DNA from 4 places in the Streptomyces sp. CA-179760 genome. Region 3 is predicted to be linked to each of the others. Evidence: riboswitches for the same ligand, from Rfam matches in the RefSeq annotation. Region 3 holds a riboswitch; each other region holds the start of a gene.
The links. A riboswitch is a leader RNA that binds a small molecule or an ion and turns the genes downstream of it on or off. The one in region 3 is predicted to bind cyclic di-AMP.
Positions count from the first base shown of each region.

Region 1: it holds a riboswitch for cyclic di-AMP, as region 3 does, so the genes downstream of both, ACQEV8_RS37610 (M23 family metallopeptidase) here and ACQEV8_RS20575 (M23 family metallopeptidase) in region 3, are expected to answer to the same signal.
Region 2: it holds a riboswitch for cyclic di-AMP, as region 3 does, so the genes downstream of both, ACQEV8_RS27270 (NlpC/P60 family protein) here and ACQEV8_RS20575 (M23 family metallopeptidase) in region 3, are expected to answer to the same signal.
Region 4: it holds a riboswitch for cyclic di-AMP, as region 3 does, so the genes downstream of both, ACQEV8_RS26115 (transglycosylase SLT domain-containing protein) here and ACQEV8_RS20575 (M23 family metallopeptidase) in region 3, are expected to answer to the same signal.

Region 1 is NZ_JBNJLZ010000001.1:8,313,772-8,320,695, forward strand. It holds gene ACQEV8_RS37605 (alpha-galactosidase) at 1-1,683, shown strand, start outside; cyclic di-AMP (ydaO/yuaA leader) riboswitch at 2,015-2,171, shown strand; gene ACQEV8_RS37610 (M23 family metallopeptidase) at 2,176-3,099, shown strand; gene ACQEV8_RS37615 (DUF6250 domain-containing protein) at 3,273-3,989, shown strand; gene ACQEV8_RS37620 (SGNH/GDSL hydrolase family protein) at 4,135-4,920, shown strand; gene ACQEV8_RS37625 (TetR/AcrR family transcriptional regulator) at 4,957-5,559, opposite strand; partial or broken gene ACQEV8_RS37630 (Glu/Leu/Phe/Val dehydrogenase dimerization domain-containing protein) at 5,623-6,800, opposite strand.
Region 2 is NZ_JBNJLZ010000001.1:5,962,948-5,969,871, reverse strand. It holds partial or broken gene pcrA (DNA helicase PcrA) at 1-2,143, opposite strand, end outside; cyclic di-AMP (ydaO/yuaA leader) riboswitch at 2,447-2,605, shown strand; gene ACQEV8_RS27270 (NlpC/P60 family protein) at 2,614-3,786, shown strand; gene ACQEV8_RS27265 (hypothetical protein) at 3,863-4,891, shown strand; gene ACQEV8_RS27260 (hypothetical protein) at 4,869-5,222, opposite strand; gene ACQEV8_RS27255 (NlpC/P60 family protein) at 5,656-6,723, shown strand; gene ACQEV8_RS27250 (LuxR C-terminal-related transcriptional regulator) at 6,787-6,924, opposite strand, start outside.
Region 3 is NZ_JBNJLZ010000001.1:4,580,533-4,587,456, reverse strand. It holds gene ACQEV8_RS20585 (dihydrofolate reductase family protein) at 3-1,130, shown strand; tRNA gene ACQEV8_RS20580 (tRNA-Met) at 1,205-1,278, shown strand; cyclic di-AMP (ydaO/yuaA leader) riboswitch at 1,573-1,729, shown strand; gene ACQEV8_RS20575 (M23 family metallopeptidase) at 1,741-2,775, shown strand; partial or broken gene ACQEV8_RS20570 (aldo/keto reductase) at 2,938-3,886, shown strand; gene ACQEV8_RS20565 (PrsW family intramembrane metalloprotease) at 4,034-5,452, opposite strand; gene trmB (tRNA (guanosine(46)-N7)-methyltransferase TrmB) at 5,511-6,371, opposite strand; gene lhgO (L-2-hydroxyglutarate oxidase) at 6,467-6,924, opposite strand, start outside.
Region 4 is NZ_JBNJLZ010000001.1:5,738,886-5,745,809, forward strand. It holds gene ACQEV8_RS26105 (GNAT family N-acetyltransferase) at 1-587, opposite strand, end outside; gene ACQEV8_RS26110 (HAD family hydrolase) at 774-1,622, shown strand; gene ACQEV8_RS26115 (transglycosylase SLT domain-containing protein) at 1,586-2,320, opposite strand; cyclic di-AMP (ydaO/yuaA leader) riboswitch at 2,324-2,494, opposite strand; gene ACQEV8_RS26120 (polyprenyl synthetase family protein) at 3,004-4,014, shown strand; gene ACQEV8_RS26125 (LolA family protein) at 4,259-5,527, shown strand; gene ACQEV8_RS26130 (ATP-binding cassette domain-containing protein) at 5,569-6,573, shown strand; gene ACQEV8_RS26135 (ABC transporter permease) at 6,560-6,924, shown strand, end outside.

The DNA of each region.
Region 1 (6,924 bases), 3.7 Mb from region 3:
TGGGTGACCCTGGAGAACCAGGGGCCGGACGTCGAGGTGCTGCGCGCCGACTCCGCCACCTGGACCCTGCCCGACCGCGACACCTGGCGGCTTTCCCAGCTGCACGGCCGGTGGGGTGCCGAGTCGCGGCTGACGCGCTCCGCCCTCACCTACGGCGAGAAGGTCATCGGCAGCCGCCGCGGCCACACCTCCCACCAGCATCTGCCATGGGTCGCGCTCGACACCGACGCGACCGAGGAGCGCGGGGAGGTCTACGGCTGCGCCCTGGGCTGGTCCGGGTCCTGGCGGATCTCGGTCGCCCAGCTCCCGGACGCGCGCGTGCAGATCACCGGCGGGGCCGGGTACGACGACTCGGGGCTGCTGAGGCTGGGCACGGGCGAGTCGTACACCACCCCCGTCTTCGCCGGGCTCTGGAGCGACGGCGGCTTCGGCGGGGCCAGCCGCGCCTGGCACGCCTGGCAGCGGGCCCACGTCGTCCCGGACGCGGACCAGGACCGCCCGGTGCTGTTCAACTCCTGGGAGGCGACCGAGTTCGACATCTCGCAGGAGCAGCAGCGGGCGCTCGCCGAGCGGGCCGCCGCCATGGGTGTCGAGCTGTTCGTGGTCGACGACGGCTGGTTCGGGTCCCGGACCAGCGACCGGGCCGGGCTCGGTGACTGGACACCCAATCCCGACCGCTTCCCGGGCGGGCTGAAGCCGCTCGCCGACCATGTGCACGGCCTCGGCATGCAGTTCGGGATCTGGGTCGAGCCTGAGATGGTCAACGCGGACAGCGACCTGTACCGCGCGCATCCCGACTGGGTGCAGTACCAATCAGGACGAAAGCGGACGGAGTTCCGTAATCAGCTCGTACTGAACCTGGCCCGCGAGGATGTCCAGGAGTACCTGTGGGAGCAGCTCGACGGGCTGCTCTCCAGCGCGCCGATCGACTACGTCAAGTGGGACTTCAACCGCTGCTTCACCGACGCCGGCTGGCCGGACGACCCCTACCCGCAGCGGCTCTGGGTCGACCACGTCCATGCCTTGTACGCCCTGCTGGACCGGCTGCGGGCGGCCCACCCCGGGGTGGCCTTCGAGTCCTGCTCGGGGGGCGGCGGGCGCATCGACCTCGGGGTGCTGGGCCGCACGGACCAGGTGTGGACCTCCGACAACACGGACCCGCTCGACCGGCTCGCCATCCAGCACGGCTTCAGCCAGATCCATCCGGCCCGGGTCATGGCCGCCTGGGTCACCGACAGCCCGAACGCCATGCTCAACCAGCGGGCCAGTTCCCTGCGGTTCCGGTTCGTCAGCGCCATGGCCGGAGTGCTCGGGGTGGGCGGCGACCTCACGCGATGGACGCCGGAGGAGCTCGCCGAGGCGCGGGAGTGGGTCGGGCTCTACAAGGAGATCCGGCCCGTGGTGCAGCGCGGCGACCTGTACCGGCTGCGACCCCCGGAGGGCGGCCTGAGCGCGGTGCAGTACGTCCTCGGTGACGAGACCGTCGTCCTCGCCTGGCTCCAGGCGCAGCGCTACGGCGAGCCCGTTCCGGCTCTACGGCTTCGGGGCCTCGCCCCGGCAGCGGTGTACGAATGCCTCGAAACGGGCGAAGTTCACCGAGGGGCCGTACTCGCCCATCACGGACTGCGGGTCGGTCTGCGCGGGGACCTGGACGCCACGATCGTCCGCCTTCGATGCAAGTAGCCGTTCTGTCCGAATCTGGCGATTAGGGAACTTAAGGCCTTTCAGGTGTTTCGGTATAACGTGCCCCGATCGTAAAGGAGATGAGGTCGGGGTGCGTGACCATCGTCATATTCGTGACGATGTGTTGTCATCATGTTCACGTAATTCTTGCGTTATTCAGGGGCATTGAGGAAAAACAGAGATCGCGAATCCACGCTCGGTGACGGGAAATGTGCCGACGCGTCAAGAAAAACGTCCTCACGGGCAACCGCAAGCTTGTCCCATTGCGTCTCGGTCGCTTACGTTCCACACCAATCCGGACGGACGCCTAATCCTGCCGCCGCCCGGAGCCCGCACACACTCACCCGTGTATGGCAGGAGCGGGGGACCCACAGGTAAGACGCCTGTTCCGGTTCCCGGAACGGCTTGGGGTACAGCCGCACTTCGGCGCGGCCGGGCATCTCCAGCCCGCACCCGACAGCTCACCTCGCAGGCGCCGGAGAGGAATCCGCCATGCCCGCGAAGGGTAAGCATCGCCGCCCGAAGTCCCAGCGTTTCACCCGCTCCATAGCCGTCGCCGGAACCGGTGGGGCCGCCCTCGCCCTTCCGCTCATGGGGGCCGCCGGCGCCCATGCCGCGACCCCGCAGTCGGCCCCGGAAAAGGCCGTCCAGTCCGCTCCGGCCGCCGGGAAGAAGGCCGCCGAGAAGGCCACGGGCGCCCACACGTACACCGTGAAGGCCGGCGACTATCTCGCGAAGATCGCCGGCGACCAGCACGTCAGCGGCGGCTGGAAGAAGCTCTACAGCGACAACCGTGACGCCGTCGGCTCCGACCCGTCGCTGATCCACCCGGGCCTGAAGCTCTCGATCGGCAAGAAGGCGGCGAGCGCGCCCAAGACGCAGTCGTCCGCGCCCAAGGCGGCCGAGAAGCCGAAGGCGTCGGCTGAGAAGTCGTCCGCCTCCGAGTCGTCCTCGAAGGCCGACACCGCCGCGAAGCCGGCCGCGGCGAAGCCGGCCGCCGAGGCCTCCGGCTTCAGCCTCCCGGTGGACGGCGCCTCCGTCGGTACGCCGTACCACATGTCCGGAAGCATGTGGTCCAGCGGCTACCACACCGGTGTCGACTTCGTCGTCCCGACCGGCACCTCGCTCAAGGCCGTCGGCGCCGGCACGGTCGTCTCCGCCGGCTGGGGCGGCGCGTACGGCAACCAGGTCGTCATCCAGCTCGAGGACGGCAAGTACGCGCAGTACGCCCACCTGTCCCAGCTCTCCGTCTCGGCCGGCCAGACCGTGACGGCAGGGCAGCAGATCGGTCTGTCCGGTGCGACCGGCAATGTGACCGGACCGCACCTGCACTTCGAGATCCGCACCACGCCGGACTACGGCTCGGACGTGGACCCGGTCGCCTACCTGCGTTCGCACGGCGTCTCCGTGGGCTGACCGATCGCACGACCACCTGCCTGACACGCGGCCGAAGGCCGGACCCCGATCCCCGGGTCCGGCCTTCGGTGTGTGCGCATCCGTCGATCGTCTCAAGGGATCGACAGGGGGCGGCAGTTGGGACACAGTGATCCCGTCGTGAGTGCAAGCGCTTTCTGAAGGAGCTGTGTCCCGTGCCGACCACCCGCAGAACGTTCGGAGCCCTGGCCGCCGGAGCCGCGCTGGCGGCCCTCGCCCCGACGGGGAGCGCGACCGCCGCGCCCCGGCACCGCCGCCTCATCGCCCACGACGGCTTCCGCCACGGTCTCGCCCAGTGGGCGACCGAACTCCAGGACGGCGGCACCGTCACCGCTTCCCGTGGCGTGCTGGAGATCGACGTACCCGGCGGGGCGACCGTCTGGTTCAGACGGCGTCTCGAGGGGCCGTACGTCATCGAGTACACCGCGACGCCCGTCGCCGAGGGCGGGGTCAACGACCGGGTCTCGGACCTCAACAACTTCTGGAACGCGACCGACGTCCGCTCCCCGGAGGACCTCTTCGCGACGCCGCGTGGCGGGGCGCTGGAGGAGTACGACCACTTGACGGCGTACTACGCCGGGTACGGCGCCAACTACAACACCACGACCCGGCTGCGGCGTTACGTGGGCCAGGCAGGTGTGCGTCCTCTGATCCACGACTACACCGAGCCGCTGCTGGTCCCGGGCGAGCCGAACCGGGTCCGGATCGTCTCCGACGGGTCGACGGTGCGGTGGTGGAACAACGGGCGGCTCGTCTTCGACCACACCGACCCGCAGCCGTACACGAGCGGGCACTTCGCCTTCCGGACCGTGTGGAGCCACTTCCGGATCACGGGCTTCCGGGTCTGGCGACTGACCCCGCAACATCGTTGACGGGTGGCCTATTCCGGAGTTGGCGAACACTTTAGGAGTGGCTTATATCACCGCCCGTCAACCCCTTCCTACGGTCGCGTAGGTCACATTCGAGGGTGAATCATGAGCGGCTGTGGCAGACGATTCGAAGAGTGACAGCAGAGCAGTGATCGGGTCGTACGTGGCGGTGGGGGACAGCTTCACCGAGGGCGTCGGCGATCCCGGCCCCGAGGGGGCGTTCGTCGGCTGGGCCGACCGGTTCGCCGTGCTGCTCGCCGACCGCAGGCCCGAAGGCGACTTCCAGTACACCAACCTGGCCGTACGCGGAAAACTCCTCGACCAGATCGTGGCGAACCAGCTTCCGCGGGCCGTCGACATGGCCCCGGACCTCGTCTCCTTCTGTGCCGGGGGCAACGACATCATCCGGCCCGGCACCGACCCGGACGAGGTGGCCGAGCGGTTCGAGAGTGCCATCGCCCAGCTGGCCGCGGTGGCCGGCACGGTGATGGTGACGACCGGGTTCGACACCCGTGGCGTGCCCGTGCTCAAGCATCTGCGCGGCAAGATCGCCACGTACAACGGGCATGTCCGGGCCATCGCCGACCGGTACGGCTGCCCGGTGCTCGACCTGTGGTCCCTGCGCAGTGTCCAGGACCGCCGGGCTTGGGACGCCGACCGGCTGCACCTGTCACCCGACGGGCACACTCGCGTGGCGCTCCGCGCGGGGCAGGTGCTGGGGCTTGAGGTACCGGCCGACCCCGAGCAGGAGTGGCCCCCGCTGCCGCCCCGCGGCACTCTCGACATCCGGCGGGACAACGTCCACTGGGCACGCGAGTTCCTGGTGCCGTGGATCGGACGCCGACTGCGCGGGGAGTCGTCGGGTGACCACGTGACGGCCAAGGGCGCGCTGTCACCGGCGGACATCAGGATGCGGATCGATTCGGTGGCGTGAGTGCGGCCGGGGTGGGGGTGCCCGGGGGCGACGGGCTCACGGCAGGGCCGCTGACTCCAAGCCCAGTTCCCGGGACAGCGCGTCCTCCACCCACTCCCGCGCCCGCGGCACCGCACCCTCGTAGGACGTCAGCTGGACGGCGAGTCCGTCGAGCAGGGCGGTGAGGCGCAGGGCCGTGCCGTGCGGGTCGGGGCAGTGGAACTCGCCGGCCGCCACGCCCTCCGCGATGACCTCGGCGATGGCCGCCTTCCACTGCCGGTCGAGGTCCTGGGCGACCTCCCGCAGCGCGGGCTCGCGCAGCGCCGCCGCCCAGCCCTCGATCCACAGCCGCCAGCCCTTGGCCTGGCCCGTCGGGGCGTACCACCGTACGGCCGACCGCAGCCGGCGCAGCGCGGACGTCCGGCGGCCCAGCAGCTTGCGCAGATGTGCGAGGTCGCCCTCCGCCGCGTGCCGGAACGCGGCGGCCACCAGCTGTTCCTTCGTCGAGAAGTGATAGAGGACCAGCGCGTTGCTCACACCGAGCACCGAGGCGATGTCGGCGATCCTGACCGCCGTCACGCCCCGCGCCTCGATCTGCTCGACGGCGGCCCGCAGCAGATCACCGCGCCGTTCCGCCACGCTCAACCGGACCCTCGTCACGCCGTCACCCTACACATGCGCGTGCACCCTCTTGACGTGTGGATTCGGCCGGTTCGCCGTCCCTCAGCGGTACCAGCCGAAGCGCTCCGCGATCACCGGCAGCCGGTCCGCCGCGATCGCGTGGGCGGCCGTCCGCGGTGTCGTCCCGTCGGTCCGCGCCCGGGCCAGCATCCGCTCGACGAGGGCCCGCATCGAGCCGCGGGTGTGGGCGAACGCCTCCTCCGCGTCGGCGCCGATGTCCCCGAAGAGCGTCCACCACCACCAGGCGTTCGTCCCGGAGTTGACCACCACGTCCGGCAGTACGGTCACCCCGCGCGCGGCCAGCAGCAACTCCGCCTCCGGTCGTACGGGCATGTTGGCCGCCTCGACGACCCAGCGGGCGGTGATCCGCTCCTGGTTCCCGGAGTCGATCGCGTACGAGACGGCCGCGGGGACCAGGACGTCCGTGTCGGCCGACAGCCACGCGTCGCCGGGCAACTCGCGGTCGCCGGGCCGCAGCGCGGAGCGGTCCACGGTGCCGTGGGCGTCCCGCGCGGCGAGCAGCGCCTCGACGTCCAGGCCCGCCGGGTTGGCGATGGTGCCCTTGAGGTCCGCGACGGCCACGACCTCAAGCCCCGCGCGTGTGAGGAAGCGGGCGGTCGCCCCGCCCATGGTGCCCAGTCCCTGGAGGGCGACCCTCGTCCCCGTGTACGGCACCCCGGCCCGGTCCAGGGCGGTGAGAGCCGCCTCGGCCACACCGCAGCCGCCGACCAGCTCGTCGAGGCCGAGGCCGTCCACCTCGACGGCGAACGCGTCCCCGAGCCGCAGCCGCGCCTCGGCCTCGTCGTCCAGCAGCGGATACACGGCCTGTATGGAGGAGACCAGCCCCGCCTCGGCGGCGGCCCGGTCCACCAGGTCCTGGGTGAGCCCGAGGTCCTCGCCCGTCGTCCAGCAGCTCTCGATGTACGGCCGCATCGCGCGCAGGTAGCGCACGAGCAGGGGTAGGCCTCAGGGTCCCGGGGGTCGCAGTCGATGCCGCCCTTGGCGCCGCCCAGCGGGACGTAGCGGCTCCGGGGGTCGTAGTGCAGCGCCTCCTTCATGGTCATCCCGCGGGCCAGGCCGGTGACCTCCTCCAGGGTGCAGCCCGGGCGCATCCGCAGACCGCCGCTGGCGACACCGCGCACCAGCCGGTCGACGACCAGAAAGCCCTGGTGACCGGTGAGGTGGTCGGTCCAGGTGAGGGACAGCAGAGGGCCGGCCATGCGGGCTCCTTCGGGGTTACTGAATCTCCGGTCAGTATCGCCCCGGAAGAGACCCCGGTGCCCCGGTGTTGTCGGGAGGGGCCGACCATAATGGAAAGCCTGACCGACTCCACCTGGAGGTACC
Region 2 (6,924 bases), 1.4 Mb from region 3:
CGGGAGGGCGGGTTGTACGACGGCTGACCCCAGGCGCTGCGCAGGGTGGAGCGCGTCAGATAGAGCCGTTCCCGCGCGCGCGTGATGCCCACGTACGCCAGGCGCCGCTCCTCCTCCAGTTCCTTGGTCTGGCCGAGGGCGCGCATGTGCGGGAAGACGCCGTCCTCCATGCCGGTCAGGAAGACGACCGGGAACTCCAGGCCCTTGGCGGTGTGCAGGGTCATCAGGGTGATGACCCCGTCGCCGTCCTCTTCGTCGGGGATCTGGTCGGAGTCGGCGACCAGCGCGACCTTCTCGAGGAAGTCCGACAGGGTTCCCCCTCGTCCTCGCCGCGCTCCTGCTCGAACTCCATGGCGACGGCGGCGAGTTCCTGGAGGTTCTCGATCCGGGTCTCGTCCTGGGGGTCGGTGGAGGCCTGGAGCTCGGCGAGGTACCCGGTGCGGTCCAGGATCGCCTCCAGCACGGTGGCGGGGCCGGCGCCGGACTCGACGACCGTACGGAGGTCCTCCATCAGCGTGTTGAACCGCTTGACGGCGTTGGTGGAGCGCGCGGCCATGCCGTACGCCTCGTCGACGCGCTTCAGCGCCTGCGGGAAGCTGATCTTCTCCCGCTGGGAGAGGGCGTCGATCATCGCCTCGGCGCGGTCGCCGATGCCCCGCTTGGGCACGTTGAGGATCCGGCGCAGCGGCACCGAGTCCTCCGGGTTGGCCAGCACACGCAGATAGGCCAGGACGTCCCGGACCTCCTTGCGCTCGTAGAAGCGGACGCCGCCGACGACCTTGTAGGGCAGGCCGACACGGATGAAGATCTCTTCGAAGACACGTGACTGGGCGTTGGTGCGGTAGAAGACGGCGACGTCGCCCGCCTTCGCCTCGCCCGCGTCGGTGAGACGGTCTATCTCGTCGGCGACGAACTGCGCCTCGTCGTGCTCGGTGTCGGCGACATAGCCGGTGATCTGCGCGCCCGTGCCCGCGTTGGTCCACAGGTTCTTGGGGCGGCGGGACTCGTTGCGCTCGATGACCGCGTTGGCCGCGCTCAGGATCGTCTGTGTGGAGCGGTAGTTCTGCTCCAGCAGGATCGTCGTCGCGTCCGGGTAGTCCTCCTCGAACTGGAGGATGTTGCGGATCGTCGCGCCGCGGAAGGCATAGATCGACTGGTCGGCGTCACCCACCACGCACAGCTCGGCGGGCGGCAGGTCGTCCGCGCCGGGCGGTACGTCGACGGGGTGCTCGGAGGTGCCCACGAGCTCCCGGACGAGGGCGTACTGGGCGTGGTTGGTGTCCTGGTACTCGTCCACCAGCACATGGCGGAAGCGGCGGTGGTAGTGCTCGGCGACGTCCGGGAAGGCGCGCAGCAGGTTGACCGTCGTCATGATCAGGTCGTCGAAGTCGAGGGCGTTCGCCTCGCGCAGCCGCGACTGGTACATCGCGTAGGCCTGGGCGAGGGTCTTCTCGAAGCCGTCGGCGGCCTGGGCGGCGAAGTCCTCCTCGTCGATCAGCTCGTTCTTCAGGTTGCTGATCTTGGCGCTGAAGGACTTCGGCGGGAAGCGCTTGGGGTCGAGGTCCAGGTCGCGGCAGACCAGGGCCATCAGACGCTTGGAGTCGGCGGCGTCGTAGATCGAGAAGCTCGATGTGAAGCCGAGCCTCTTGCTCTCCCGGCGCAGGATGCGCACGCAGGCGCTGTGGAACGTCATCACCCACATGGCGTTCGCGCGCGGGCCGACGAGCTGCTCGACGCGCTCCTTCATCTCACCGGCGGCCTTGTTGGTGAAGGTGATGGCGAGGATCTGGCCCGGGTGGACGCTCCGCTCGGCGAGCAGGTGGGCGATGCGGTGGGTGAGCACACGGGTCTTGCCGGAGCCGGCGCCGGCCACGATGAGCAGCGGGGAGCCGGAGTGTGTGACGGCGGCGCGCTGGTTGTCGTTCAGCCCCTCCAGGAGCGCGGCGGCGTCCACCGGCGGGCGCGCGGCGCCGCCCCGGTAGTAGGCGTCGCGGTCCGGCGGCACATCGAACTTCCCGCCGAACAGATCGTCCGGGACCGACTCCGGTCCGTGATCGTCCTCGGGCGGCGGCGGGGGCTCGTCCGTGGGGCCCCGCTGGGCCTGGAGGTCCGCCAGGAAGCTGTCGTCAAAGAGGCTGCTCATCGCTCTCCGAGTCTAGGGCGCCCCACTGACAGCCCGCCGCCGCCCTGAGAACATCGCCGAAAGAACCCCCTTGTCACCCTCCAGGCCCACGCGATCACAGGCCGCTACACCCTTCACAATTACTCCTGAATAATGACGAACCCCCTCGATTAATCACTCTCGGCGATGTTCATGAGCAAGGTCACGGAAATGTATCGGGCATATCACCCATCAACCTTCACAAGGACCACACGAGTTGGCTACCGTGCGAGGAGGCCACACGACCCGCACCGGCGAACCTCGCCGGGCCGCGTGGCCTCCGCCGAGTCCGGCGTGCCGCAGCGGCAGCCAGAGCCGGGGACCCAACCGAGACCCCGGGGTGAATCGGCCCGACTCCCTTTCCGGAGAAGGCCGTAGGGCAACCCTTCCGAAGCACCCGCCCGAACCCGACAGCTAACCCGGTAGGCGGAGCATGGAAGGAGTCGCCTCCCTTGGCGTCGCACCGCAAGTCGCGTCCTACGGGTTCGCGCGTGGCAGGTATACGGACCCCCGCCCTCGCAACGGCGGCCCTCACCTCCGTGGCCCTGCTGTCCCAGTCGGCCAACGCCGCCCCCGAGGCCGACGACAAGCCCAGCCTGGAAGAAGTCGAGAAGAAGGTCGACGACCTCTACCGCCAGGCGGGGTCCGCGACCGAGAAGTACAACGGGGCGAAGGAGAAGACCGCCAAGCAGCGCAAGCGCGTCGACACCCTCCTCGACGACGTCGCCCAGCGCACCGAGAAGCTGAACGAGGCGCGGGAGGAGCTCGGCACCTTCGCCGCCGCCCAGTACCGCACCGGCGCCTCCGCCCCGGACACGGCGACGTTCCTGCTCGCGGACACCCCGCAGGACTACTTCGACCAGACCCAGCTGATGGACCGGATGACCGGCCGTCAGAAGGTCGCGGTCGACGACTACATCACTCAGCAGTCAGAGACGATGGAGAAGCGTCAGGAGGCCGCCGAGAGCCTCGAGACGCTCACCGAGTCGCAGGGCGACCTGAAGACGGCCAAGGCGACCGTCCAGAGGAAGCTCGCCGACGCGCGCGAGCTGCTGTCGAAGCTGACCGCCGAGGAGAAGGCGCGACTCGCGGCGATCGAGAAGGAGAAGCAGGAGGAGGCCGCCCGCAAGGCCGCCGAGCTGGCCCGGCAGCAGGCCGAGCAGCAGAAGGAGCGGGAGCAGGAGCAGGAGGCCGCCCAGCAGCAGGACAGCGGCTCCTCCTCGTCGGGTTCGTCCTCGTCGTCCACCGCGCCCGACTCCTCGTACGCCACCAAGGCCGACAAGGCGCTCGCCTTCGCCCGCGCCCAGATCGGCAAGCCCTACGTCTGGGGCGCCACCGGCCCCGGCTCCTACGACTGCTCCGGCCTCACCCAGGCCGCATGGAAGGCCGCCGGGGTGACCCTGCCGCGCACGACCTACGACCAGGTCAACGCCGGCACCACGGTCCCCCTGGCCGACGCCCGGCCCGGTGACCTGGTCTTCTTCTACGACGATGTCACCCACGTCGGCATCTACATCGGCAACGGCATGATGATCCACGCTCCGAAGCCCGGCACGTACGTGCGCGAGGAGTCGATCTACTACGACGGCGAGTCGTCGATCCACAGCGTGGTGCGGCCGGCCTGACGGGTCTCGCAGGTTTTTGGGACCCCGCGCGCGTGGCCTGCCCGTAACGCGCGCGGGGCCTCCTAGCATCGGCCCCATGCCCGGCCCCTCCCCCTCTGTCGCCTGGTGGGCGCAGCGCGCTCCGGCGGCCAGTGCCGCCGTGCTGGCGACCGGCACCCTGTCGGTCGGTCTGGATCTGACGGGGTACGAGGTCCTCTCACGCATCACCCTCGGTCTCGCCTGCGCGGCCTGGCTGCTGTTCGCCGCCGACTTCACCCGGCGGCTGCTGCGGGCCGGGACCAGGTGGCGGGCGTATACGCGCAGACCGGGCGTCCTCGAGAGCGTGACGACGACTGCCCTCACCACCGTGGCGGCGACAGCCGTCCTGGGCACCGCCTTCTCGGCGGCCAGCTCACAGGCGCTGGCTGTGACGATGCTGGTGCTCGCCGTCGTGCTCTGGCCGGTGCCGCTCGTCCTCGTCCCGCAGGGCGGGGAGCGGCGCAGGCCCGGGACGGTATTCGCGCGCTGCATGGCCACACAGGGGCTCGCCGTGCTCGGCGCCACGCTGGCCGCAGCCGACTCGGCGGCCTGGCTCGCGCACGGGGCGCTGGTGCTGTTCTGGCTGGGACTGGTGCTGTACGTCCTCGCCCTGATCCGTTTCGATGTGCGGCAGGTGGCCAGGGGGACCGGCGATCACTGGCTCGCGGGCGGGGCGCTCGCCCTCTCGGCGCTCGCCGGGGCGCGGCTGATCAGCGCCGACAGCGCGCGTCTGTACCTGTGGAACGAGGACGACCGGGACGTCCTGCGCACCGTGACCGTCGTGCTGCTCGTGCTCGCGCTGGTCTGCTACGCCGTCCTGCTCGCCGCCGAGTTCCTGTGGCCCCGGCCCCGCCATGACGTCCGCCGCTGGGCGACCGTGTTCACCTGGGCCAAGACGGGGACGGCGGCACTGGCCGTCGCCGTCGCCCTCGACGTCTCCTGGCTCGACGGGTTCGGGGAGGCGCTGTTGTGGATCGCGGTGGCCGCGTGGCTCGTGGCCGCCGTCTGGACGGCCACCTCGGCGTGGTCCGGTGCCGGGTCCGGTTCCCGGCCCGGCCGACGGGTCAGGTCCAGAGCACGGCGATGAAGATGTTCGCCGTGGTCAGCAGCCCGACCAGGCCGAACAGGCCCTTGTCCACCTTCTCGTCGTCCCGTTTCACGTAGACCAGGCCGAGAATCACGATCAGCAGGGCCAGCTTCACGCCGATCTTGATGTTGTTCACCGACTGGTCGTCGGCCTGGTTGAGGCCGACCAGGATCACGCCGGTGACCAGCATCGTCAGCGCGCCGTGCAGCATTGCCGGGGTGTAGCGGGCGGTGCCCTCGCCCATCGCCTTCATCTGGGTGAGAAAGCCGCCCAGGAGCGAGGCGATGCCGATGATGTGGAGGCCGACGAAGAGGTGGATGAGAACGTCCATGAGGCCGGAGCCTAATCAGGGAGTCCGATCCGCCCGACACCGGCCCACCGATGCATATATGCGCCCCATAGCACCCGATCATCGGCACTCGCCCAGGAAATCAACGCATCGGTCATCACGCTGAGTTAAGGCGACGGCGCCGAGACGGGATCACAGTCGCATACGGTCACCGTCGGTCCTCTCGGGACAGCTCGGAACAGTTCCGCGCACCGGCCACGGGGCCGCCATGGCGAGGTTTAGCGTCCTCCTCCAGGTGACCGGCTCCCCACCGCCGCCCGGGCCAGGGGCGGCAGTCGGGCACCACCGCCAGAAGATCCGGCGGCGGCCCGCTTCCCCTGTGCGGGCCGTCGCCGGACGCGCAGGCCGCCCGTCCGCTCCCCACGGCGGCCGTCGCACACCCCTGGCGGTCGCAGGAAAGGACGTGGCTCCCCAGGTGGCAGCGCACCGCAAGCCCCGACAGCGCACCGCGAGCGGCAACACGGCCCGTACGGCCGCCACGATCGCGCTCGCCGGCGCGGCGACCGCGACGGGTTTCGACGGAACCGGGCACGCCGAACCACAGCTCACCCCCGGCCAGGTCAAGGCCAAGGTGGACAAGCTGTACCAGGAGGCGGAGGTCGCCACCGAGAAGTACAACGGCGCGAGGGAGAAGGCCGACGCCGCCGGAGAGCGGCTCAGGGAGCTCCAGGACCAGGCGGCCCGCAAGGAGGAACGGCTCAGCACGGCCCGCGACGCCCTTGGCTCGGTCGCCGCCGCGCAGTACCGGGACGGCGGCATCGACCCCGCCCTGCGGCTCGCCCTGTCCGACGACCCCGACCGGTACCTCGAGAACGCCGAGTTCGTGGAGCGGGCCGGCAACCGGCAGAAGTCCGCCGTCGCGGGCGTACGCAAGCAGGTCCGGGAGATCGAGCAGCTGCGCGGGGCCGCCCATATCGAGCTGACGTCCCTGAAGTCGCGGCAGACGGAGCTGAAGCGGCACAAGAAGACGATCACCGGCAAGCTGGGCTCCGCACGGCAGTTGCTGTCCCGGCTGACCGCGCAGGAACGTGCCCGCCTGGGCGAAGGGCCGGGCACGGACCGCGCCTCACGCTCTTCGCCGGGCCTCCGGGACGCCCTGACGGCCCCCGGTTCCGCCGCCTCGCAGGCGCCCAACGCCCGCGCTGCCGCCGCCGTCTCCTACGCCTACCAGAAGCTCGGCAGCCCCTACGTCTGGGGCGCGACCGGCCCGAACGCCTTCGACTGCTCAGGCCTCGTCCAGGCCGCGTACCGCTCTGCGGGCGTCTCGCTGCCCCGCACGACGTACTCCCAGATCGCCGCCGGCCGCCGCGTCTCCCGCTCCGAACTCCTCCCCGGTGACCTGGTCTTCTACTACGCCGGTGTCAGTCACGTCGGCATCTACGTGGGCAACGGGCAGATGATCCACGCACCGAACTCATCGGCCCCGGTACGGGTCGCCCCGCTCGACGAGATGCCGTACGCGGGGGCGACACGGGTGGTCTGACGGGTGGCCTGACAGGTGGTCCGCCGGGCTGGTCCGACGGGGCAGACCGGCCCGGCCGCCGCATCACACCAGCCGTCGAGCCGTGGCCCACCGCGTCAGCTCGTGCCGATTGGAGAGCTGGAGCTTGCGCAGGACCGCCGAGACATGCGACTCGACCGTCTTCACGGAGATGAACAGCTGCTTGGCTATCTCCTTGTAGGC
Region 3 (6,924 bases):
CGATGCCTCACCCGTACGTCCTGCTGTCCGCCGCCGTCTCCCTCGACGGCTACCTGGACGACACCGGGCCCGAACGCCTGCTGCTGTCCGGCCCGGCCGACTTCGACCGGGTCGACGAGGTCCGGGCGTCCGTCGACGCGATCCTGGTCGGCGCCGGCACCATCCGCGCCGACAACCCGCGTCTGCTGGTCAACTCGGAGGAGCGGCGGGCCGCCCGCACGGCGGCCGGCCGACCGGAATACCCCCTCAAGGTCACCGTCAGCGGCTCCGGCGACCTCGACCCCCAGGCGCGGTTCTGGCACACCGGCGGCGAGAAGGTCCTCTACACGACCGACCAGGGCGCCGAGCGTGCCCGGGCCCTCGGCCTCGCCACCGACGTGGCCGCCCTCGGCACCGACCTCGACTGGCGTCGGCTCCTCACCCACCTGCACGACGTCCGGGGCGTGCGACGGCTCATGGTCGAGGGCGGCGGCCTGATCCACACCCAGCTCCTCACCCAGGGTCTCGCCGACGAACTCCAGCTGGTCCTCGCCCCGCTCTTCGTGGGCGATCCGAAGGCGCCCCGCCTCTTCGGGCCCGGCGGCTACCAGGGCGGCCGGCTCCGGCTGCTGGAGACGCGGCGGATCGAGGACGTCGTCCTCATGCGCTACGAACCCACCGCCCCGGGCACCGGCCCCCTCGCCACCGCGGCCGACCACCACTGGCTGGCCCTCGCCTGCGAACTGGCGGATCTCTGCCCGCCGTCGGACACGGCGTTCAGCGTGGGCGCGGTGGTGGTCGCGGCCGACGGCACGGAACTGGCCCGCGGTCACTCCCGCGAGGGCGGCGACCCTCTCGCGCACGCCGAGGAGGCGGCCCTGGCGAAGCTCGGCCCCTCCGACCCTCGCCTCGCCACCGCCACCGTCTACAGCAGCCTGGAGCCCTGCGCCCGCCGCGCCTCCCGCCCCGCGCCCTGCGCCCGGCTGCTCCTCGACGCGGGCGTACGCCGCGTGGTCACGGCCTGGCGCGAGCCGGACACCTTCGTCCGGGGCGCCGACGGCAGTGGGGTCCTGGCGGCCGGCGGCGCGGAGGTCGTGGTCCTTCCGGAACGCGAGCAGCAGGCGAAGGCCCCGAACCGTCACCTGCTCTAGCGGGCGGATTCCGCCGCTGAGCATGAGGTGGTCACGAGTGGTCCCGCGGATGGCGTACACTGGAATCACAACGACGCGGGGTGGAGCAGCTCGGTAGCTCGCTGGGCTCATAACCCAGAGGTCGCAGGTTCAAATCCTGTCCCCGCTACTGAAGGCCGAGGGCCGGAATCCGAAAGGGTTCCGGCCCTCGGTGTTTTCCGGTTTTCCACCCCCCGGTTACCGACCGTGAGTGAAGCGCACCGTTCCGCTCAGCAGCTGACACGCCGTCAATACCCGGCAGTCACTTACGGAGCGGTCAACTCGCCCGATTTAAGCCTGTCGTGGCAGGTAAGTCCGCACGAAAAAGGTTAATGATCAAGTGGAACCGCTGGAATCCGCTCCCCGGGTCTATTAACGTTCGATAACGCAGCGCGGTCGTCCCAGCCGTCACAGAAGGCGGCTCCGTGCGCACGCGCCGAATCCCGAAAGGGAACCGGGGAACCACCACTTGGGGTGAATCGGGCGTAAACCGCCGTGGAAGCACGGTCGGTATACGCGCGTAGGAGACCTTCCTGCTCCGAACCCGTCAGCTAACCCGGTAGGCGAGAAGGAAGGAAAGGAGTACGCCCACGTGGCGTCCAACCGGCCTGCCCCCGCGGCCCCGTTCGCGCGAGACCAGCGCGACACCGAGACTTTCGGCTACGGCGGTCAGCGCACCGACGAGGGCCCGTTCCAGGAGTGGAACCCCACCGAGGAATCCATCCGTCCCGTCCGTGGCCGGCATCGCGTCAGCAAGCAGCGCGGCGGGGGTCTCGCCCGCAGCTCCACCGTCCTGGGCGTCGGCGTCATAGCCGCCGTGGGCGCGGGTGGCATGGCCAGCGCCCAGACCGGCAAGCCGCCGGTGTCCATCTCCGTGCCGGACCTTCCCTCGGTGGGTTCCCTCATCTCGGACGACGACACTCCCGAGGGTTCCTCGACTCCGCTGAGCGGTCTCGGCAGCACGGCCACGGCGAAGGCCGAGAAGGGCTCCTCCGGCGCCGGCGAGGCGCTGCGCGCCCGGATCATGGCCCAGGTCGAGCACCAGCAGGACCAGATCGACACCAAGGCCGCGCAGGACGCCGCCGACGCCGCCGAGAAGGCGGCCTCGGAAGCCGTGGCCAAGGCCGAAGAAGAAGCCAAGGCCAAGGCCGCCGAGGCCAAGCGGAAGGCGGAGGAGGAGGCCAAGAAGAAGGCCGAGGCCGAGCGGCTCGCCGCCCTCGCCAAGCAGTTCACGCTGCCGACCTCCTCGTACACCATCACCTCCAGCTTCGGTCAGGCCGGCGCCTACTGGTCCTCCGGCTACCACACGGGTCTCGACTTCGCCGCCCCCACGGGCACGCCGATCAAGGCGGTGCACAGCGGCACCATCACCGAGGCGGGCTGGAACGGCTCGTACGGCTACAAGACGGTCCTCACCCTCGATGACGGCACGGAGCTCTGGTACGCGCACCAGTCCTCCATCGGCGTCAGTGTCGGCCAGAAGGTCAGCACGGGCGATGTCATCGGCCGCGTCGGTGCCACCGGCAACGTCACCGGCGCCCATCTGCACCTCGAGGTGCACTCCGGTGGCTCCAGCAGCGGGATCGACCCGATGGCGTGGCTGCGGGGCAAGGGCCTGAACCCGTAGGCGCCACAAGCCAGTCGAAGCACCGACGGCCCTGACGACGCCCCCCCGACGTCAGGGCCGCCGGTTTCCGGCGGGTGTGCTTCCCCTGTGCGCGAGGGCGTTTACAGGACCTTTGCGTCTGACCTGGAATGAGCCGATCCGGCACGGCCGTTGACGAGAGGCATGACTTCTCTTCGCAAGCTCGGCTCCTCCGACCTCGAGATCTTCCCGCTCGCCCTCGGCGGCAACGTCTTCGGCTGGACCGCCGACGAGGCACAGTCCTTCGCCGTCCGTCCTCGACGCCTACACCGCCGTCGGCGGCAACTTCGTCGACACCGCCGACGTCTACTCGGCGTGGGTCGACGGCAACCAGGGCGGCGAGTCCGAGACCGTCCTCGGCAAGTGGCTGCAGGCGCGCGGCAACCGCGCCGATGTGGTCGTCGCCACGAAGGTCAGTCAGCACCCCGAGTTCCAGGGCCTGTCCGCCGCCAACATCAAGGCCGCCGCCGACGCCTCGCTGCGCCGCCTGCGCACCGACTACATCGACCTCTACTACACCCACTTCGACCAGCCCGACGTGCCGGTGGAGGAGATCATCGGGGCGCTCGACGAGCTGGTGAAGGCCGGGAAGGTACGGCACATCGCCGCCTCCAACATCTCGGCGGAGCGGCTGCGGGCCTCCCTGGAGTTCTCCGACCGCGAGGGCCTCGCCCGCTATGTGGCGCTCCAGCCCCACTACAACCTGGTCTCCCGCGACACCTACGAGGGCGAGCTCCAGGACCTCGCCGAGCGCTCCGGCCTGGCGGCCGTCCCCTACTACGCGCTCGCGTCCGGCTTCCTCACCGGCAAGTACCGGCCCGGTACCACCGTCGACAGCGCGCGGGCCGGCGGCGCCGCCAAGCACCTGGAGACCGAGCGGGGCCTGAGGGTCCTCCACGTCCTCGACGAGATCGCCGCGGTCCACGACGTCCCCGTCGCCACGGTCGCCCTGGCCTGGCTCGCGGCCCAGCCGACGGTGGCGGCCCCGATCGCGTCCGCACGCACGGTGGAGCAGCTGCCGGCACTGGTCGGGGTCGGGGAGCTCACACTGACGGAGCCGGAGGTCGACCGTCTCACAGCGGCTTCGGCCTGAGCGGTCGCTGCGGCGGGGTCTCGTCCTGCCAGGTGAGCATGCTCGCCGTCTGAACAGCCCGGGGCACAGCGCCACGGCCGGGGCGCCCGGCCCCGGGCCGGCAGACGGCCGACCTGGTTGGCCGGCGGTTGCCGTCGGCGCCTCGGCCTACGAGCGGTACGGGTTGTACGCGGGGTACGGCGTCGTCGGGGCGGGGTGCGGCGTGGCCGGATGGCCGTACCCGTACGCCCCCGTCGGATGGCCGGACCCGTACGCCTCCGTCGGATGGCCGTACCCGTACGCCCCGTGCACCGGCCACGGCGGTGCCGACACCGGTACGGGCGGGGCCGTGATCCGGGCCGCGTGGTCCAGTGCGGGGCGGGCGGCCTCGCGGCGACGCCACAGTTCCTCCAGGAGCTCCCGCTCCCGGACGACGAAGTCCGCACCGGCGCGGCCGCGGCGGCCCCGGTGGCGCAGGAACGCCAGAGACGTCGCGTAGGACTCGTACTGCGCCACCGTCAGCGCCGCGGTCTTCCCCGCGTGGCGGCGGGCGTACTGGCGGGCGATCCGCCGGGCCCGCATCGAGCCGAGCGCGTACGGCTCGGCCGGGGTCAGCCAGCCGGCGACGGCGTACGCGGGCAGCTCCGCCCGTACGGTCCTCAGCTCCCGCTGCCGGGTCCAGATCACCAGCCACGTCAGCAGCCCGAAGACGGGCACCATGAACGCCGCGTACACGGCGAGGAACCCGTACTCGCCGAACGCCGACGAGCCGTTCCACATCGCGTGCATGCCCATCGCGAGCAGCAGCCCGGAGAGCGGGAAGGCGACGCGGCGGATACGCCTGCGGTCCGCCGAGAGCGCGGCGATGCCGAAGCCGATGCCCGTGAGGACCGTGAAGAGCGGGTGCGCGAACGGCGACATGACGATCCGCACGAAGAAGGTCGCCGCCGTGACGGAGGCGATGCCGCTGTGCCCGGCGAGCTGGTCGGTGCCGAAGGCGATGCCCAGATAGAGGATGTTCTCCGTGAACGCGAAGCCGGTGGCCGTGACGCCGGCTATGACGACTCCGTCGACGATGCCGGTGAAGTCACGCCGCCGGAAGAGGAAGACCAGTAAAACGGCCGCGGCCTTGGCCGACTCCTCGACCACTGGTGCGATGACGGTCGTGCCGAGTGTGTCCGCGCTCGTCGGGTCCGCGGTCGCCGTCGCGATCCACTGGGTCGCGAAGCTGTTGGCGACGATCGCTATCAGGGCGGCCGCGCAGGCGCCCCAGGCGAAGGCGAAGAGCAGGTTCCGCCAGGGGCCCGGTTCGACCCGGTCCAGCCAGCGGAACGCGGCTATGAGGAGAGGGACCGGGAGAACGGCCAGCCCGAGCCCGACCAGGAACCCCTCCGTGCCGGTCTCCTCGCGGACCAGGGCGAGGATGACCAGGCCGGAGATCACGAGGAGCGTGGACAGCGCGCCGTAGCGCACCCAGGCGCGCTGCCACCAGTGGGCGTGCCGCAGGGGGCCGGCGGCTGCGCCGGCGAAGGGCACACCGTCGGGGGGACCGATGGGGTACGACGGATATGGGGGGCAGGTGGCCACGGCATTGACCCTAACGACGGATGGGCGCTGTCCGCAGGCGGGAGAGATCCGGAGGCGGTCAGGAGCCGGCGGGGGCTTGCTCCACGTGCTGTACGCGACGGAAGAGGAGGTCGTTCACGACATGTCCCTTGTCCAGTCCCTGGCCCTCGAAACGGGTCAGGGGACGGAAGTCGGGACGGGGCGCGAAACCGCCGTCCGCCTGCGTGTTCTCGAAGTCGGGGTGTGCGGTGAGGACCTCGAGCATCTGCTCGGCGTACGGTTCCCAGTCGGTGGCGCAGTGCACGGTCCCGCCGGGCCTGATGCGGGTCGCGGCCAGGGTCAGGAAGTCGGGCTGGATGAGCCTGCGCTTGTGGTGCCGCTTCTTGGGCCAGGGGTCGGGGAAGTAGACGCGCAGGCCGTCGAGGGAGTCCGGGGCGAGCATCTCGCGGAGCAGGATGATCGCGTCGCCGTTCGCCACCCGGATGTTGGACATGCCGTCCCGGTCGGCGAGATTGAGCAGATTGCCCTGGCCGGGGGTGTGGACGTCGACGGCGAGGATGTTGGTGCGGGGGTCGGCGGCGGCCATCCGGGCGGTCGCCTCGCCCATGCCGAAGCCGATCTCCAGGACGACGGGGTTGTCGTTGCCGAACAGGTCGGCGAGGTCGAGCCCCCGGTGCCCGTCGATGTCCAGTCCCCACTTGGGCCACAACCGCTGCAGCGCGTCCGCCTGCCCTGCCGTCACCCGGCTCCGCCGCGGCTGAAAACTCCGGATCCGCCGCTCGAAGTGCGACCCGGCGGGATCGGCCTTCGGCCCGTCGGGAAAGCGCGGCTCACCCTTGGCCCGCGTATGCCGGATGGACACACCGGGCGCGTGGTCGGGGTGCTCGCCGTCGGGGATGCTGGGCGGCTGGGTGCTTTCGGGGGTATTCAAGTCAGACACAGTGAGGCCGATTTTACGGCGGCAGATGAAGAGGGTGCGGTGGGGCAAGGCCGTGGCACCCCGTCGCCGGGGCGCGGGGCCCACCCGGAGCGGCGTCACAGCCCGCTCAGCGCCCTCCGGGCCACCTCCCGCCCGATCGGCAGGGACGCCGTGGCCGCGGGAGACGGGGCGTTCAGCACATGCACCGTGCGTGCGCCCTCGCGGATCAGGAAGTCGTCCACCAGCGTGCCGTCCCGCAGGACGGCCTGGGCCCGCACCCCCGCGGCCGTCGGCACCAGGTCCTCCTCGGACACCCCGGGCAGCAGCCTCCCCACCGCGTCCGTGAACGCCGCCTTGGACAGCGACCGGCGCAGCTCACCCGCCCCGTACCGCCAGTGCCGGCGGGCGATCCGCCAGGATCCAGGCCAGGCCAGGGTCGATCCCAGCTCGCGCCAGCGGACCGTGCCCCAGCCGTACCCTTCGCGGGCCAGGGCCGGCACCGCGTTGGGCCCGACGTGGACACCGCCGTCGATGCCGCGGGTGAGATGCACCCCGAGGAACGGGAACGCCGGGT
Region 4 (6,924 bases), 1.2 Mb from region 3:
GTCCTGCGGTACTGCGCCGACTTCCACTCCATGAGGGTGCGCAGCGCGGCCGGGTCGCGTTCGTCGAACACGAACCGCGTCTCGCCGGCCTGCCGGCCCAGCTTGCGTTCCTTGGCCAGGGTGGTCTTCAGGAACTTCGGCGACTGGGCGCGCAGCACCGACTCGTAGGTGTCGTAGCCCTTCTCCACGTCGATGACGTAGGTGGCGTGCTCCTCGGCCGCGTACCGGACGAACAGCCGCTGCTCGGCCTCCAGGTTGTCGAAGGCGAAGCTCGACATCGAGCAGGCCCTCAGGAGCCGGCCCGTGTCCAGGTCCAGCCCCGGCAGGAGGATCGCCCCCTGCGCGTCCGAGACACCGAGCCCGATCGCCCGGCCCTGCCCCAACGGCCCTCGCTCGTACGGCAGGAAACCGGCCGGCTCCCGCCCTTCGTACACCACCGCGACCCGTGCCCGCGGCCTCACCAGACCGACGGCTTCGGTGAACTCCGGTTCCATGAAGGGGTTGCGTGGTGCCTCGGAGGCAGCGCGCAGTGCGCGCCAGCGCTCCCTTTCCCCTTCGCCGAGCTCCCCGGGCCCAGCCACGCGAATGCGCCCACTGCTCAACCTGACCCCCCGATCAAGTCCCCCCTGGACACTTGGAAGGTACCGCCCGAGACGGCCTCGACGGTAGGTAGCGGACCATGTTGTTGCCAACCGGTGCAGAGGCCTTCAACCGGGCAATCGGTGTCCACTGTGCGATGAAACGAAGGGGCGCGCTGTCCGTATTCTCAGATCATGGCCGCACCCATCGCATATTCACTCATCGCCACCGACCTGGACGGAACGCTGCTGCGCGGCGACGACACCCTCTCCGACCGGTCGCTCGCCGCACTCGCGCGGGTGGCGGACACCGGTGCTCAGCACCTCGTGGTGACGGGCCGGCCGGCGCCGCGTGTGCGACCGCTCCTCGACGACCTCCGCTGCACGGGGCTCGCGGTGTGCGGGCAGGGCGCGCAGGTGTACGACGCCGGCGCGGACCGGCTGCTGTGGTCCATCACCCTGGACCGGGAACTGGCGGAGACCGCGCTCGGCAAGATCGAGGCCGAGGTGGGGCAGGTGTACGCGGCGGTCGACCAGGACGGGGTCGACGGGCTCACGCTCATCGAGCCGGGCTATCTCATGCCGCACCCGACCCTGCCGGCCGTACGGGTCGAGCGGCGCGACGACCTGTGGGGCGAGCCGATCAGCAAGGTGCTGCTGCGCCATCCCTGCCTGACGGACGACGAGCTGGCGGCGACGGCCCGTTCGGTGGTCGGCTCACTGGCGACGGTGACGATGTCGGGGCCCGGCACGGTCGAGCTCCAGCCGTGCGGCGTCACCAAGGCGACAGGCCTGGCGCTGGCCGCCGAGCACCTGGGGCTGAGGCCGGCGGACACCATCGCCTTCGGTGACATGCCCAACGACATCCCGATGTTCGACTGGGCCGCCCACGGCGTCGCGATGGCGAACGCCCATCCCGAACTCAAGGCCGTGGCCGACGAGATCACCCTGTCGAACGAGGACGACGGCATCGCCGTCGTCCTCGAGCGACTCCTGGGCGGGACGGCTCAGTACGGGCCGTTGACGTTGTCGATCGAGCCGTAGCGGTCGGCCGCGTAGTTGCAGGCCGCGGTGATGTTGGCGACCGGGTCGTACGGGTCCCACGACGTGCCGTCCACGTGGTAGGCCTGGAAGGTCGGGTCGATGGTCTGGAGCAGGCCCTTGGACGGGGTGCCCGCGACGGCGTTCGAGTCCCAGTTGTTGATCGCCTGCGGGTTGCCGGACGACTCGCGCATGACGTTGCGGTAGATGCCGTCGTACGACCCCGGAATGCCCTTCTGGGCCATGACGTCCAGCGCCTCGCGGATCCACCCGTCGAGGTTGTTCGCGTAGGTCTTCGCGGAGGCCTGGGTGGCCTTGGCGACGCCGCCGGCCGGCTTGGCCGGGGCGGACGACTTGGTCGCCTTCTTCGGGGCGGCGGCCGCCTTGGTCGTCGACACCTTCAGCTTCAGGCCCGGGTGGATCAGCTTCGGGTTGTCGCCGATGGCGGAGCGGTTGTCCTTGTAGAGCTTCTTCCAGCCGCCCGAGACGTCGTACTTGTCCGCGATGCGGTAGAGCGAGTCGCCCTTGGTCACGGTGTACGTGAGGGACTTGGCGGGCTTGACCGCCTGGGGCTCTACGGCGCTCGCGTGGGTCGCGCCGAGGAGCGGGAGGGTGAGTGCCGCTCCGCCGGTGCCGGCGATGGCGATACCTCGGGTGAGCGGGTTGGTTCTGGGGCGACGGTGCTTGCCTCGTCCGGCCATGGCGAAATTCCTCTCCGGCGCCTGCGAGGTGAGCTGTCGGGTTCGGGCCGGGAGGTGCCCGGCCGCGTACGGCGGTGTACTGCCGTGCGCGGCTTCACCCCGAGCCGTGCCGCTGTGCGGACCGGCGACTTACCTGGGTCCCCCGCTCCTGCCCTGCGTGAGTGAGTCGGTTCGTGTGGGGGTCCGGGCGGCGGCAGGATTCGGCGTCCGCCGGACTGGCCGGGAACGTATGCGAGAGCACATGTCGGGAACAAGCGCCGGAGTCACATATCGCGCGGTTGACCTTGGTCGGGGGTGTTTGGTCCGCTTGATCCTTTGCGAGAGCCAAGACTCAACTGGCGTTCGGCTGAAGGCGGTACGGGTCAATGTCGGGGTGGGGCGGTAAAGGGGTTAACGTGACTCAACTCACTGATCACAAGCCCGTGGGGCAATTGCCGTCAAAGGTAATTTGCTCAATCGTCATGGCAAATCGTGAATATCTCACTATCAGCTGGTAAGTCGACAAATGTCTGGTCTTATGGCCCGATCGAAAACATAACGGTCGTGATCAGATACCACCCGGCCTGTAACCATGGGCGCTGGCGGTGATCGAAACGTGACCGGATACGCTGACTCGAGTGATGGCAGCGACCTATCGACAATCCGCGTAATCACCGGCAGACACAGCAGACAGGAGACCCCTCGTGACCGACGTCGGGCCATTCGGGCTGAGCGTGCGGGACCAGGCTCTGGAAGCCGATGTCCAGGCCGGGTTGGCGGCTGTCGAGGAAGGCTTGTTCGAGGCCACCAAGAGCGAGGTGCCCTTCATCACGGAGGCCGCCCAGCACCTGGTACGGGCCGGTGGCAAGCGGTTCCGTCCGCTGCTCGTGATGCTCTCCGCCCAGTTCGGTGACCGGTACGCGCCCGGGATCGTGCCGTCGGCCGTCGTCGTGGAGCTGACCCACCTCGCCACGCTGTACCACGACGACGTGATGGACGAGGCGACCGTGCGCCGCGGGGTGGCGAGCGCGAACGCCCGCTGGGACAACTCCGTCGCGGTCCTCACCGGCGACTTCCTCTTCGCCCGCGCCTCGCACACCCTGGCCGACCTCGGCCCGGAGGCCGTGCGGGTGCAGGCCGAGGCGTTCGAACGGCTGGTGACCGGGCAGATCCTGGAGACGGCCGGACCGCAGGACGGCCGCGACCCCGTCGAGCACTACCTGGACGTGCTGGGCGGCAAGACCGGTTCGCTGGTGGCGGTGTCGTGCCGGTTCGGCGCCATGATGTCCGGCGCCGACGAGACGACCGTGGACGTCCTCACCCAGTACGGCGAGCGGCTCGGCGTCGCCTTCCAGCTCGCGGACGACGTCCTGGACATCGCCTCCGACTCCCACGAGTCCGGCAAGACGCCCGGCACCGATCTGCGCGAGGGCATCCCCACCATGCCGGTGCTGCGGCTGCGTGAGCGGGCGGCACGGCTCGGCCTCGCGGACGACATCGCCCTGTGCGAGCTGCTGGACTCCGACCTCACCGACGACGAACGGCACGCCGAGGCCCTGCGCCTGCTGCGCGCCCACCCGGCGCTGGAACAGGCCCGGAAGGACACCGTCCGCTACGCCCAGGACGCCCGATCGGCGCTGGCCCCCCTGCCCGAGTGCGCCGCGAAGACGGCCCTCGTGGAGCTGTGCGACGCGGTGGTGCACCGGGCGGGCTAGCCCCGAAGCGGCGCCCGAAGTGGCCCCCGTCCCCTACGGGTCGGGGGAGGAGCCACTCCTCCGTGTCATACCCCAGCAGTACGTGGAGTTGAGTCCGGGGTCTGACGTATTTCCCTGGCCGATTTGGTCAGATGGACACCACGGAAAAACACCACTCCTCACCTGTTCGGGTGAGAATGGCGGCTCAGGGACGAGTGCGTGGACGACACGGACAGCCGCCGCCGACCACGGAGGTAGGGCACACATGGCACCGTATGGATCCGACGACAGCACGACCGCCGGGGAGGTCGACGAGCAGCGTTCCGGACGGCGCAAGGCCGCGCGGTACGTCGTACCGGTCACGGTGATGGGGGTGGCGGCCGCGACGATCGGGCTGGTCCCCGCGCTCGCCGACTCCGGTGACCCCGACCTCCCGAAGATCACCGCACAGCAGCTCATCGAGAAGATCGCGAAGTCGGACGTCCAGCAGCTGTCCGGCACCGTGAAGATCAGCACGGACCTCGGGCTGCCGGACCTCGGCGGTCTCGAGAGCAGCCTGATGTCCGGGGCCGCGAGCCAGGGCGAGGGCGGCTCCTCGGCTGACCCGACGGCCAAGCTCACCGAACTGGCCTCCGGTACGCACACCCTGCGCGTCGCGGCCGACGGCCCGGACAAGCAGAAGCTGTCGCTGCTGGAGAACGCCGCCGAGTACAGCATCATCCACAACGGCAAGGACGTCTGGGCCTACGACAGCAAGTCGAACGAGGTCCACCACGGCACGGCCTCCGAGAGCGGCAAGGCGAACGGCAAGGACCAGCAGCCGCCGGCCACGCCGAAGGACTTCGCCGAGGAGGCCCTCAAGGCCGCCGACGACACGACCTCCGTGACCGTGGACGGCACCGCCCAGGTCGCCGGCCGGGACGCCTACAAGCTGCTCATCAAGCCGAAGCAGTCCGGTTCGACGGTCGGTGCGATCACCGTGGCCGTGGACGCGAAGACGGGCACACCGCTGAAGTTCACGCTGACCCCGGCGAGCGGTGGCTCCGCCGTCGTCGACGCCGGCTTCACCCAGGTCAGCTTCGCCAAGCCGGCCGCGTCGACCTTCGACTTCACCCCGCCGAAGGGAGCCAAGGTCACGGAGGAGAAGGCGCACGAGAAGGGCTCCGAGAAGGGCATCGAGAAGGGCTTCGGCAAGGGCTTCGACAAGGGGGAGGCCCCTCGGCACGCCCCGAAGTCCCTCCCGAAGTCCGAGGAGGACCTCGGCAAGGGCCTCGACGGCATGAAGACCATCGGCGAGGGCTGGAACTCCATAGCCACCTTCGACACCGGCGGCGAGGGCGTGCCCTCCGGCGAGGCCGGCGGCGACCTCGGCGGCTTCATGAGCTCGCTCGGCGACAAGGTCACCGGCAAGTTCGGCTCGGGCACGGTCTTCTCGACCCGTCTGGTCAACGCCCTGATCACGGACGACGGCAAGGTCTACGTCGGCCTGGTCACCAAGGACGCACTGGTGAAGGCGGCCGACGCCGGCAAGTAGGTCCCCTGCCACCACGGGACGCAGAGAGAACGAGGAAGCCGATGGGCGAACCGTCCGCCACGGAGCCCGAGCGGGCGCCGGAGCCGAGCGGCACGGATGCGGATGCGGAGACCGGGGAACCGGTCATCGCCACCCGCGCGCTCACCAAGCGCTACCGCGGCGGACAGCTCGCCGTCGACGGTCTCGACCTGACCGTCCCGGCGGGCAGCGTCTTCGGCTTCCTCGGCCCCAACGGCTCCGGCAAGACCACCACCATCCGCATGCTGATGGGCCTCATCGAGGCAACCTCCGGCACGGCGCGGGTCCTCGGCCGGCCCATGCCCCGGGCCACCCGCGCCGTACTGCCGCACGTCGGCGCCCTCATCGAGGGCCCGGCCCTCTACGGCTTCCTCTCCGGCCGCGACAACCTCATCCGGTACGACTCGGCCGACCCGGCCGCCGATCCGCGCACCCGGCGGGCCCGGGTCGGCGCCGCCCTGGACCGGGTGGGTCTGACGGCCGCCGGGAGCAAGAAGGCCAAGGCGTACTCACTGGGCATGAAACAGCGCCTGGGCCTGGCGGCCGCCCTGCTCCAGCCGCGCCGGCTGCTCGTGCTCGACGAGCCGACCAACGGCCTCGACCCGCAGGGCATGCGCGAGATCCGCACCCTGATACGGGAGCTGGCCTCGGACGGCACGACCGTCTTCCTCTCCTCCCACCTGCTCGACGAGATCGAGCAGGTCTGCACGCACGCGGCCGTGATGGCCCAGGGCCGTCTGATCACGCAGGGTCCGGTGGCGGAGCTGTCCGCCGGGGCACGTGGCCGGCTCGTGGTGACCACGCCGGACCCGGCGGAGGCGGCCCGCGTGCTGAAGGAGCAGGGCGTCGGCGACGTCGTCGTCATCGACGACAGGGTGACCGGCGAACCGCCGGACCGCGACCTCGCCGACGTGAACGCCGCGCTGGTGACGGCCGGGGTGCGAGTACGGGGCTTCACGGTGGAACGGGCCTCGCTGGAGGACGCGTTCGTGGCGCTGACAGGGGAGGGGTTCGATGTCGCAGGCTGACACCGCGGGGGCCGTACGCCCGGTGAGCCCGCTGTGGACCTTCGGGCTGCTGCGCAGCGAACTCACCACGACCTTCCGGCGCTGGCGCACCCTCGCGCTGCTGGCCGTACTGGCGGGCGTGCCCGTGCTGGTGGGCATCGCCGTCAAGATGGAGACGGGCGACGGTTCGTCGCCCGGAGGCGGCGGGGGCGGAGGGCCGGCCTTCATCTCGCAGATCACCAACAACGGCCTGTTCCTCGTCTTCACCGCCCTGGCCGCCACCCTTCCGTTCTTCCTGCCGATGGCGATCGGGGTCGTCGCGGGGGACGCGATCGCCGGCGAGTCCAACGCGGGCACCCTCCGCTATCTGCT